DNA from 3 places in the Alteromonas sp. S167 genome. Region 3 is predicted to be linked to each of the others. Evidence: predicted binding sites of a transcription regulator. Region 3 holds the regulator's gene; each other region holds the start of a gene.
What was found. The regulator FliA, encoded in region 3, starts transcription of late flagellar genes. The targets are predictions, from matches to a motif close to CTAAAGNTNNNNNNNNNNNNGCCGATA.

Region 1 (3,284 bases), on a different contig from region 3:
TGTGTTTCATTTGAGTAGACAGTGAAAAGGCGCCTTTAGAGCGCCTTTTCTAATTCTGTATAGATACTTGGTCACCAACTTCTTTATTGGAGTTAGCTATTGATCAACCACGGATATTGGCTGAGACAGCATTGGCTTACCTTGATTAATGTTTATTTCTACGCGCCTATTTTTTGCGCGATCAGCAGATGACGTGGCATTCTCAACAATTGGGTTAGTATCGGCTTTACCAACAACCGACATACGGCTTTCATCAAAGCCTGGTGCAGTACGCATTGCCTCTGCTACTGCTACAGCACGCTGCGAAGATAAATCCCAGTTTGAGCGATACAATTCATTGGCAATATGTTGTCCGTCGCTATGACCTGAAATTTCTATCTCACCAGGCACTTCAGCTAGTATGCCGCCTATTTTTCTCAACACGGGCTGAAATTGCGGTTGCAGAAATGCAGAGCCCGCAGAAAATGAACCATTTTCTCTTATTCGAATTGTGAGCTGTTGTCCTAACGACTCCATTTCAATTGAACCATCTAATATTTCTTTTTGAAGCTGCTGGGCTACTTTCTTCATTAACTCAGCCGTTTCAGATTCTTCGCTACTTTGCGGTGCTGACGATGATGACTCACTGGCGGTTTGTTGCGATTGACCACCCCGTTGTTCACCGCGTTGTTTTTGACGACCGCCAGCAGAGTCCTCGTCACCGGCTTGAAACTCAAGCATCTGCTGTGTCATATCAATAGTTTGTTGTTGAATAGATTCAATGGGCGTGGGGTCGGGTCTGCCTGGGCGAAACTCCATAGCAATAACGCTTGTGCCCTTTGGTATGTCTTTTACTTCAATTTTATTTTGCACACCAAATGCGAATTTCATGGACCCTGCTATTTGCTTAAACTTAAGCACATCCATTTCTGAAAATGACAATAAAAGTACGAAGAAGCACATAAGCAGAGACATAAGGTCTGCAAAGGTTCCCATCCAAGCAGGGAGCCCCTCGGGGGGGCATTTTGGGCATTCTTCTTCTGCCATTATTCTTCCTCTGCAGCGCCGCGCTTACTGGCCGCAAGGTAGTTCTTTAACACACCTTCAATGACACGCGGGTTTTGCCCATCAGCAATACCTACTATGCCATCCAGTACCAAACTTTGATTCAGCTTTTCTTCACCTGCACGCACAGCCAGTTTAAATGCAATTGGAAGACAAACCACGTTGGCAAAGAATGCGCCGTAAAGCGTTGTAAGAAGTGCTACAGCCATTGCAGGCCCGATAGCTTTTGGGTCGTCCATGTTTGATAGCATGGCAACCAAACCAATTAGCGTACCAATCATTCCCATCGCTGGAGCAACGTCACCCATACCTTTGAAAATTGATGCTCCAAAGTCGTGTCGCTCGGTCGTCATGGAAATATCTTTTGATAAGGTTTCACGCACGACTTCTATATCGTGCCCATCAACCAGCATGTCCACGCCTTTTTGCATGAACTCATTTGAAATTTCAGCTTCTTCTAACGCAAGGAATCCGCCTTTACGAGCAGCATCCGCCATTTCGACTATTTTCTCGATAAGTTCTTCGGGCGACTCGATTTTGAACATAAAGGCCTTACCCGCAACCTTACCTGCTCCGAAAAACTGGCCTAATGTAAACTGAGATAAGACAACAAATAGAGTTCCACCAAATACAATTAGTATTGATTGCACGTCGATAAACATGCTTAAGCTGCCGCCTAATATCATGGCCATTACAATGAACCCGATGGCGCCCAACATACCAATGACGGTTGCTAAATCCACTCACTCTTCCCCATTTATGCTCAGACAATGCTGCTGTTATTCAAATAGTCTATCGGCATTATATTAAAATACTAAAACAACATTATTGAAAAATATCACATTTATTGGATATTTTTGAACAATGCTGCCATGACGCTTTCTGTCTTTTTAAGACAGTTTAAATGCAAAACCTCACAATACATCGAATATAGCACATTTACTTTTCTAGCAACTAAAATGCAGCCCTGAGTTTAAAATGCGTTGTAAATGGTATGAATTTTCGTCTTACCCTTTGTGCATATTGGGAATATACAGACAAACCATTTGACCCCTACGCAACCCTCGGTTAATGTGCGCCATACATGTATTTTGGCGAAGATATTGAGTAATTTTTATGACGAAGGAAACTGAAAGTCCGTCTTTTGAAGAAACGTTGTCAGAGCTTGAGACCATCGTTAATGAAATGGAGAACGGTGACTTGCCCTTAAACAAAGCGCTAGAGAAGTTTGAACGCGGCATCGCGCTTTCCCGTCAAGGCCAACAGTCCCTTGAAAGTGCCGAGCAGAAAGTGAAAATATTGCTTAGCAACCAAGGTGAAGAAACACTTCAAACGCTTCCAGAAAGTGAACAACCCTAAATCGGTAACTCACTTCCAACAGGTACCTTATGAATTTTTCTGATTTGCATCAGCAAGTGAAAGCACAAACTGATGCATCTTTGCTTACGTTAATCGACGATTTACCTCACTATGCACCGCGACTAAAAGATGCCATGCGTCACGCGCTGTTAGCAGGCGGCAAGCGCATGCGCCCCCTTCTAGTACAGGTAGTCGGTAACACACTAGATATTCCCAAAAAAGACCAAATGGCTATTAGTATGGCTATTGAATGTATCCATGCTTACTCGCTGGTACATGATGATTTGCCCGCAATGGATGATGATGATTTACGTCGCGGTAAACCAACGTGTCATATTGCATTTGATGAAGCTACCGCTATTTTGGCTGGTGATGCGCTACAATCTTTGGCTTTTAGCGTACTTGCCGACGCACCTTTAAGTGATTACGCACAATCACAACGCGTGAGGCTTCTTTCCATACTTGCGAAAAGTGCGGGTTATGCAGGTATGTGTGGTGGTCAAGCCATCGACCTTGCCAGTACAGGTAAAACCATATCGCTTGAAGAGTTAAAAACTCTGCACAAATTAAAAACAGGTGCCCTTTTGAAAGCGTGTGTGGAAATGGTTGCAACGGTATGCGAGTCGCTAACTGATGCAACACGCACAGATTTAATGGCATTCGCTACCGATATTGGGCTGGCTTTTCAGGTTCAAGATGACATTCTAGATGTGGAAGGCAGCAGTGAGCAACTAGGAAAACCCGCAGGGTCAGATGAAGCATTGGGTAAAAATACGTTTCCTGCCAAGCTTGGACTTGAAGGTGCAAAGAAAGAATTAGACAAGCTTCATAATAATGCACTTCAAGCCTTGTCACGTTTACCCTACAATACAGAAAGTTTA
Region 2 (3,284 bases), on a different contig from region 3:
GGCTTCAACATGATGAGTAAAAGGGAACTGGTCAAATAATGCGGCATTAGCAATGCTGTGTGTTTCACATAACAAATTAAGGTTGTCGGCGAGTGTTTCAGGGTTACATGATATGTACACAATGTTGTCGTAATCCTGAATCATTTTTAAAGACTCAGTGTCTAATCCTGCGCGCGGTGGGTCAACAAGCACTGTGGTAAAGTTATAGTCTTCTAGGGAAATGCCTTCAAGACGACTGAACGTACGTTCACCTTTCATCGCTTGAGTGAATTCTTCCGCAGCAAGCCTTACAATTTTCACATTATCAAGCGCATTTTGCTCAATATTAAACTGAGCCGCTTGTACTGAAGGCTTCGCTATTTCAGTGCCTATTACATTATCGAAGTGCATAGCGAGTGGTAACGAGAAGTTGCCTGCGCCGCAATACATTTCCAGCAAGTCGCCCGATAAGGGCTTAACACAATTGAGTGCCCATTCAATCATTTTACAGTTAACGTTAGCATTTGGTTGCGTGAAGCTATTTTCAATGTGTTTGAAAATAAACTCTTTACCGTTTACAGGCAGCTTTTCAATGACAAAATCGTTGTCGATAATGCGTTTTTGTTTTCGCGCGCGGCCAATGATATTTACCTTCGTGAAAGTCGTCTCTAATTGCGCTTTAAGTTTACGCGCTTGTTCTTCCCATTCGTCATCAAGCTGGCGATGGTAAAGTAGGCTAATCACCAACTCTTCAGACAGTGCAGACAAATAATCAATTTGGAACAGCTTCTTTCTAAGCACATCATTCGGTTTAATCAACGCAAGCAGTTCAGCCATTGCTTTATTAATGGTTTCACATGCTGGTGGAAAAGTATCAACTCTGTATTTTTCCTTTGTCTCTTGGTTGAACATAATGTGATAAAGATCATCACCTTCATGCCATACACGAAACTCCGCTCGCATACGGTAATGCATCGGTGCAGAAGGAAACACCTCAAGCGCTGGCGCTTTAAATGGTGAAAGTAGCGCAGAAAGACGTTCTACCTTTTCATCTAATTGTGATTGATAGTCAGTTTGACTGGTTGTGCTCATGCCTTTCTCCATCGCTATACTTCAGAAACATTGCCGTGCTTTTGAGCACAGGTCGCGAATTGTAGTGGGTTGTAAAATATCTGCAACTAGCGAACGCCATGTTTAGCGTTATTCCTTGGTATCTCTACATTTATTAAAAAGGTGTATTAAAATTAAACAAAATTGATTCTTTGCCGATATATTGGTTGAGGATAGTGAGGATCAGATTATGAACGTGGGTCAAATTAAAGCTTTCATGGGTGAGACGAAGGCGGATCAAAAGGCAACAGTTCACCCGAACGAAGCGCTTAAAAAGCAGCTTCAGCAAGATGGGCTACAGCAAGCAGCTGAATTCAGCAAACAGCAGGCCGCACAAGTTACTATGTCTAGTAGCCAAACCAGTATTGGTCTTAAGGTAGTAAGTAGCAGCCTTAGTCAAACACTTGAGCTTGACGGTCAAAAGCCTCAAGACGTAAAAGCAAAAAGTATTGAAGACAAACCGGCAAGCCTTTTTGATTTCGAGAAAGTGGCGAGAAATGTTTTGAAATTCGTTGGTGGTGTAATTCGTGGCGCGGCAAATGGTGGTGCGAATGACGAGAAGCTTAGCGGTTTATTTAGTCAGGCCAGAGAAGGTGTAAGCCGTGGGTTTGCGATGGCCGAAAAAGACTTAGCTGGCTTTATGAATGAAGAGATAGAGCAGGGCATGACAAAAAGCCGCGATCTTATTGATACGGGAATTGACGATTTAGAAACTGATATATTCGGCCGACAGTCACCTAACGCGGTCTCTCTTTCAGCCCTTAACGCAGTAGCGGCTTCTGATGAAAGATCGGGAAATCTTTTGATCAGAACCAAAGATGGCGATGAAGTAACATTCAGTTTTGAAAGTTTGCGATCTTTTCAGGCTTCACAGCAGTTATCTTTTGTTGCTGAGAACAAAGCTAATACTGTGAGCAGCAACGGTGAGAATGCTGAAGGACAAAACGCACCAGCCTATTCAGTAGCCGCGCAACAAACTACGTCGTACCAATATTATGAGAAGAGCGGAATTAGTTTTTCTTTGAAAGGCGAGCTTGATGAAGACGAGCTAAATTCAATTGCTGACTTAGTAGGGCAGGTGCAGGATCTTGCCGATACATTTTATAGTGGTGACATAGATAAAGCGTTTGAAGAAGCGCTGAGTCTAGGCTTTGATGATAAAGAATTAGTTGGCTATGCGCTTAACCTTAATAGAACGACACAATCTGAGGTGCTGAAGACCTATGAAGGCATTCAACATTATAATGACGAGAAAAGCGATAAGTCGAAGTTTGGTAATGTAGTAAGTCCTATCTCTCAATATTTAGATAAGATGATGGGAACGTTTGTTAACGCCGAAAAGACTTTGAACAGTAATGAAGATTACAATGCGTTAATTGGTGGCCTAATTAGTAATATGGAAGATGTTCAGGTGCCTGACCTAGTAAGTGCAATAAACCGCTTCCATTCGTTTAATCAGACATTACTAGCGGGACTTCCACAGGCTGACAGCACTGAGCAAACGTCGGACAAGCCAAATAACGCGTAATATGAGCATGTTAGTAAATAGAGTAACTAATAAAAAGCCCGGTATTAACCGGGCTTTTTATTTAGGCGTGTTCAACTTTATCTTTAGCGGGTCGAACCTTGAGGGTTCGCTCCTGAAAGATTGAGTCGTTTGTTTTCTCAATGACTGAATTAAGATCGTTAGTAACAACTTCTATAAAGCCGTAACCTTTTCTCTTTCCTGTTTTACGATCCTTCATCAGGCGAACTGATTGAACTTGGATGAAATCACTAAAGTAATCTTTAACCGCGTTTTCATTTGCGCGATAGGGTAAGTTACCAACATAAAGTGTTTCTACTGATCCTTCATTTGTTTGATCGCGCACATCTGAGGAAGATGGACTTTGAATAAGTGATGCTAACCAGGGAGTAACGATACCACTTATTAATAAAGCAGCTGAAACCGTGATCGGAACATGGACGTCTAAACTAGCAGAGGAAAATAACAAATAACCTGCGATTGCAAAAATAGCGCTAATAACAGCGCATTGAATAAAGCCTACTTTCATATACCTACCTTTCTATTGTTTATTTTATGGGTTGGAGGCTGGTTATAGTTTACTCATTTGTAACAAATTGAACAATAAAATGTGAAAAAACTAATCTAAAGGCGCATTAGATCGGAAGAAATGATGCGAAAATGAGCGGTT
Region 3 (3,284 bases):
CTTTTACGCGTTCAAACATTTCAACAACCACGTCGGTTGCTTGCAGAATGATATCCATCAGTTCAGGTGTGAGCGTTCGTTGTCCGTTTCTCATAACGTCAAACACGTTCTCTGCACCATGACAGATTTCAACAAGTTCAGTCAGCGAAAGGAAACCTGCGCCACCTTTAACTGTGTGATATCCGCGGAATATTGCGTTTAGCAAATCCGCATCTTCAGGATTGTTCTCAAGATCAACGAGCTGTTCTTGTAATTGTTCAAGTATCTCTCCAGCTTCTACTAGAAAGTCCTGTAATATATCCTCGTCAACATCAAACGACATGCGCCCGCTCCCCTAAAAACCTAAGCTAGACAGAAGATCATCAACATCATCTTGGCCAGAAACAACGTCATCACGTTGGTCGGCATCGATGATTGGGCCCTCTGCCTCTACACCATCAACTTTATCGGCCTTAACGCTAGAAGATTTAATTTGTTCTGCACCATCACGCTCTCCGAACATGGTTAACATGTTCACTAAGCTATCTTCCACTTCTTTAACCAAGTCGATTACACGACGAATTACCTGCCCCGTAAGGTCTTGGTATCCTTGCGCCATCAGCACTTCGGTAAGTAGCTGTGTAAGTTTAGTTGCCTGATCCGCACTGTCTTCAAGTAATTTATCCAAATCTGCACAAAGCACCTTAAACTCGCCCAGTTCTATTTGGCGGTTCATAAGCTTTTTCCACTCAGGCATAACTTTCTCAATGCCTTCGGCAATACCTTCGGCTATTGGCATACTTGCTTCAACAGCATCCATAGTAGTATTAGCAGCTTTTTCAGTTTCTTCAATTACGTACGTAAGGCGGGACTGCGCATCGGGAATATCGTCAGTGGCAAGATTCTTGATGCGGTCGTCAATTTGAAAATTATTTAGTGCGTCGTGAAGTTGACGCGTTAGCTTTCCTACTTCAGCAAACAGTTCAACATTTTCTTTCATTGACGCTGCTTCAAGAAGCGCATTAGCAGACTCGTTGTCACCTTCTTCAAGATATGCAACAAGCTGTTTAGCTTCTTCTAGCGATATAGGAACGTTTACATTCGTTGTCATCCAGTAAACCTCGTTTTTCTGGTGAGCGTCTGGATCAACCTAAACGTTCGAAGATTTTGTCTAATTTTTCTTTAAGTGTAGCCGCTGTAAACGGTTTAACGACGTAGCCGTTCACGCCTGCTTGTGCTGCAGCAACGATTTGCTCTTTCTTCGCTTCCGCAGTCACCATCAATACAGGAAGGTGCTTAAGCTTGTCGTCGGCACGGATAGCACGCAAAAGGTCAATACCTTGCATACCGGGCATATTCCAATCGGTAACGACAAAATCAAAGTCACCCTGCTGTAGCATAGGTAACGCAGTACTGCCGTCATCCGCTTCCTGGATGTTGGAGAAACCCAAATCTTTAAGTAGGTTTTTGATGATACGTCTCATGGTAGAAAAATCATCAACCACAAGAATCTTCATGCTTTTATCCAAAATAGCCTCCAGTGAGGGGTTAATTGTTATTAATATCTATTCTTCGTCAGCTTGCCACGATTTCATTCGTGATTTGAGTTTTAACATGGCCTGGCTGTGAATTTGACTCACTCTCGATTCACTAACATCGAGCACTTCACCTATTTCTCGAAGATTCAATTCTTCATCATAGTACAACGAGAGCACAATCGCTTCTCGTTCAGGTAGTGTTGTTATTGCATGCGCTAACGCCTTCTGGAAGGCGCCCTGCATTAAATCTTCTAAAGGCGCGTCGCTACCTTTGTTTTGTTCGGTAGTAATGACGTCTTCAGAAACACCCAAATCTTCAATACCCACTAACTTGCCAGCATTTACTTCATTGAGCATTTGGTGATAATCCTGCAAGCTTACATTTAGCTTAGCAGCAATATCAGAATCTCGTGCATCGCGACCGGTTTCGCTTTCTACTTGCGATATTGCCTCGGTAATAGCTCGGCCGTTTCTATGCACCGAGCGAGGCGTCCAGTCACCTTTACGAATTTCATCTAACATTGCGCCGCGAATACGAATACCCGCAAACGTTTCAAAACTAGCACCTTTGGAGCCGTCGAAATTTCTCGCGGCTTCTAGCAACCCAATCATGCCAGACTGGATTAAGTCATCGACAAGAACACTAGCAGGCAGACGCGCCATCAAGTGATGGGCAATACGCTTAACCAAAGGCGCATGTCTTTCAACTAACTGCGACTTATCGGTTTGTTGTTGATAAGCGGCTGCCTTGCTATTCAACGCTGACTTCCTACTGCTTTATCTGCAATTAATTGTTCAATAAAGAACTCTAAATGACCACCCGGTTGCGCCGGAATTGGCCACGACAATGCTTTATTGGCAAGTTGCGTAACAGCCACCGCTGCCGGTGAACTTGGGTACGCATCAACAATAGCGGTTTGCTTTCTTACCGCCTTGCGAATATTTTCGTCAAACGGCACCGTTGCTACTAATTCTAGTGCAACATCTAAAAAGCGCCCTGTAACCTTACTTAACTTGCTAAATAGCTCTTGCCCTTCGCGAATATCACGCACCATGTTGGCAACAACTTTAAAGCGGAACACGCCGTGCTCACGATTTAGTATTTTAATCAGTGCGTAGGCATCGGTTAGCGATGTAGGTTCATCACACACCACTACCATGATATCTTGCGACGCTTTTGAAAAGCTCAACACCATGTCTGAGATACCCGCGGCGGTATCAACGATAAGCACATCTATTTGCGAGCGCAGTTCGCTGAAGGCGCGAATAAGCCCTGCATGCTGTGTTGGCGATAGCTCTGCCATAGACTGCGTACCCGACGTTGCAGGGGCAATTTTTATCCCATGAGGGCCTGTGACAAGTACTTCATCTAGTGTGCATTCACCAGAAAGTACATGAGAAAGGTTTTTCTCAACTCTTAAGCCCAACATGACATCTACGTTTGCAAGACCTAAGTCTGCATCGAGAACCATCACTCGCTTACCCTGCTTTGCCATGGCAATGGCAGTGTTAAGCGTGATATTTGTTTTACCGACGCCACCTTTACCTCCGGTGACGGCAATAACTTTGATTAACCGTGATTGCTTCATTTTTCTTAAGCTACTCGCTTGGTCGTCAATCATACTGCTTATGCTGTTTTAATGGCGTTGTTAGCACTAGTATGATTCAAACCGTACTTTTTATAAAGCTTTGCAGCAGCGGAAACTAAAGATTTCGCTTCTGCAATCTTAATGTCTTCAGGTACTTTCTGACCATCGGTGACATAAC

Region 1: the regulator FliA is predicted to act here: its motif matches at 1,838-1,864, upstream of pomA (flagellar motor protein PomA).
Region 2: the regulator FliA is predicted to act here: its motif matches at 1,224-1,250, upstream of V7R35_RS16635 (DUF5610 domain-containing protein).

What each region holds. Positions count from the first base shown of each region.
Region 1 covers NZ_JAZETR010000002.1:20,285-23,568, forward strand. Annotated here, with positions in the region: gene V7R35_RS03305 (flagellar motor protein MotB) at 97-1,026, opposite strand; gene pomA (flagellar motor protein PomA) at 1,026-1,787, opposite strand; gene xseB (exodeoxyribonuclease VII small subunit) at 2,161-2,403, shown strand; gene V7R35_RS03320 (farnesyl diphosphate synthase) at 2,433-3,284, shown strand, end outside.
Region 2 covers NZ_JAZETR010000013.1:239-3,522, reverse strand. Annotated here, with positions in the region: gene trmA (tRNA (uridine(54)-C5)-methyltransferase TrmA) at 1-1,071, opposite strand, end outside; gene V7R35_RS16635 (DUF5610 domain-containing protein) at 1,280-2,617, shown strand; gene V7R35_RS16630 (RNA recognition motif domain-containing protein) at 2,679-3,143, opposite strand.
Region 3 covers NZ_JAZETR010000001.1:330,552-333,835, reverse strand. Annotated here, with positions in the region: gene V7R35_RS01375 (chemotaxis protein CheA) at 1-322, opposite strand, end outside; gene V7R35_RS01370 (protein phosphatase CheZ) at 335-1,090, opposite strand; gene cheY (chemotaxis response regulator CheY) at 1,125-1,508, opposite strand; gene V7R35_RS01360 (RNA polymerase sigma factor FliA) at 1,545-2,276, opposite strand; gene V7R35_RS01355 (MinD/ParA family protein) at 2,273-3,139, opposite strand; gene flhF (flagellar biosynthesis protein FlhF) at 3,145-3,284, opposite strand, start outside.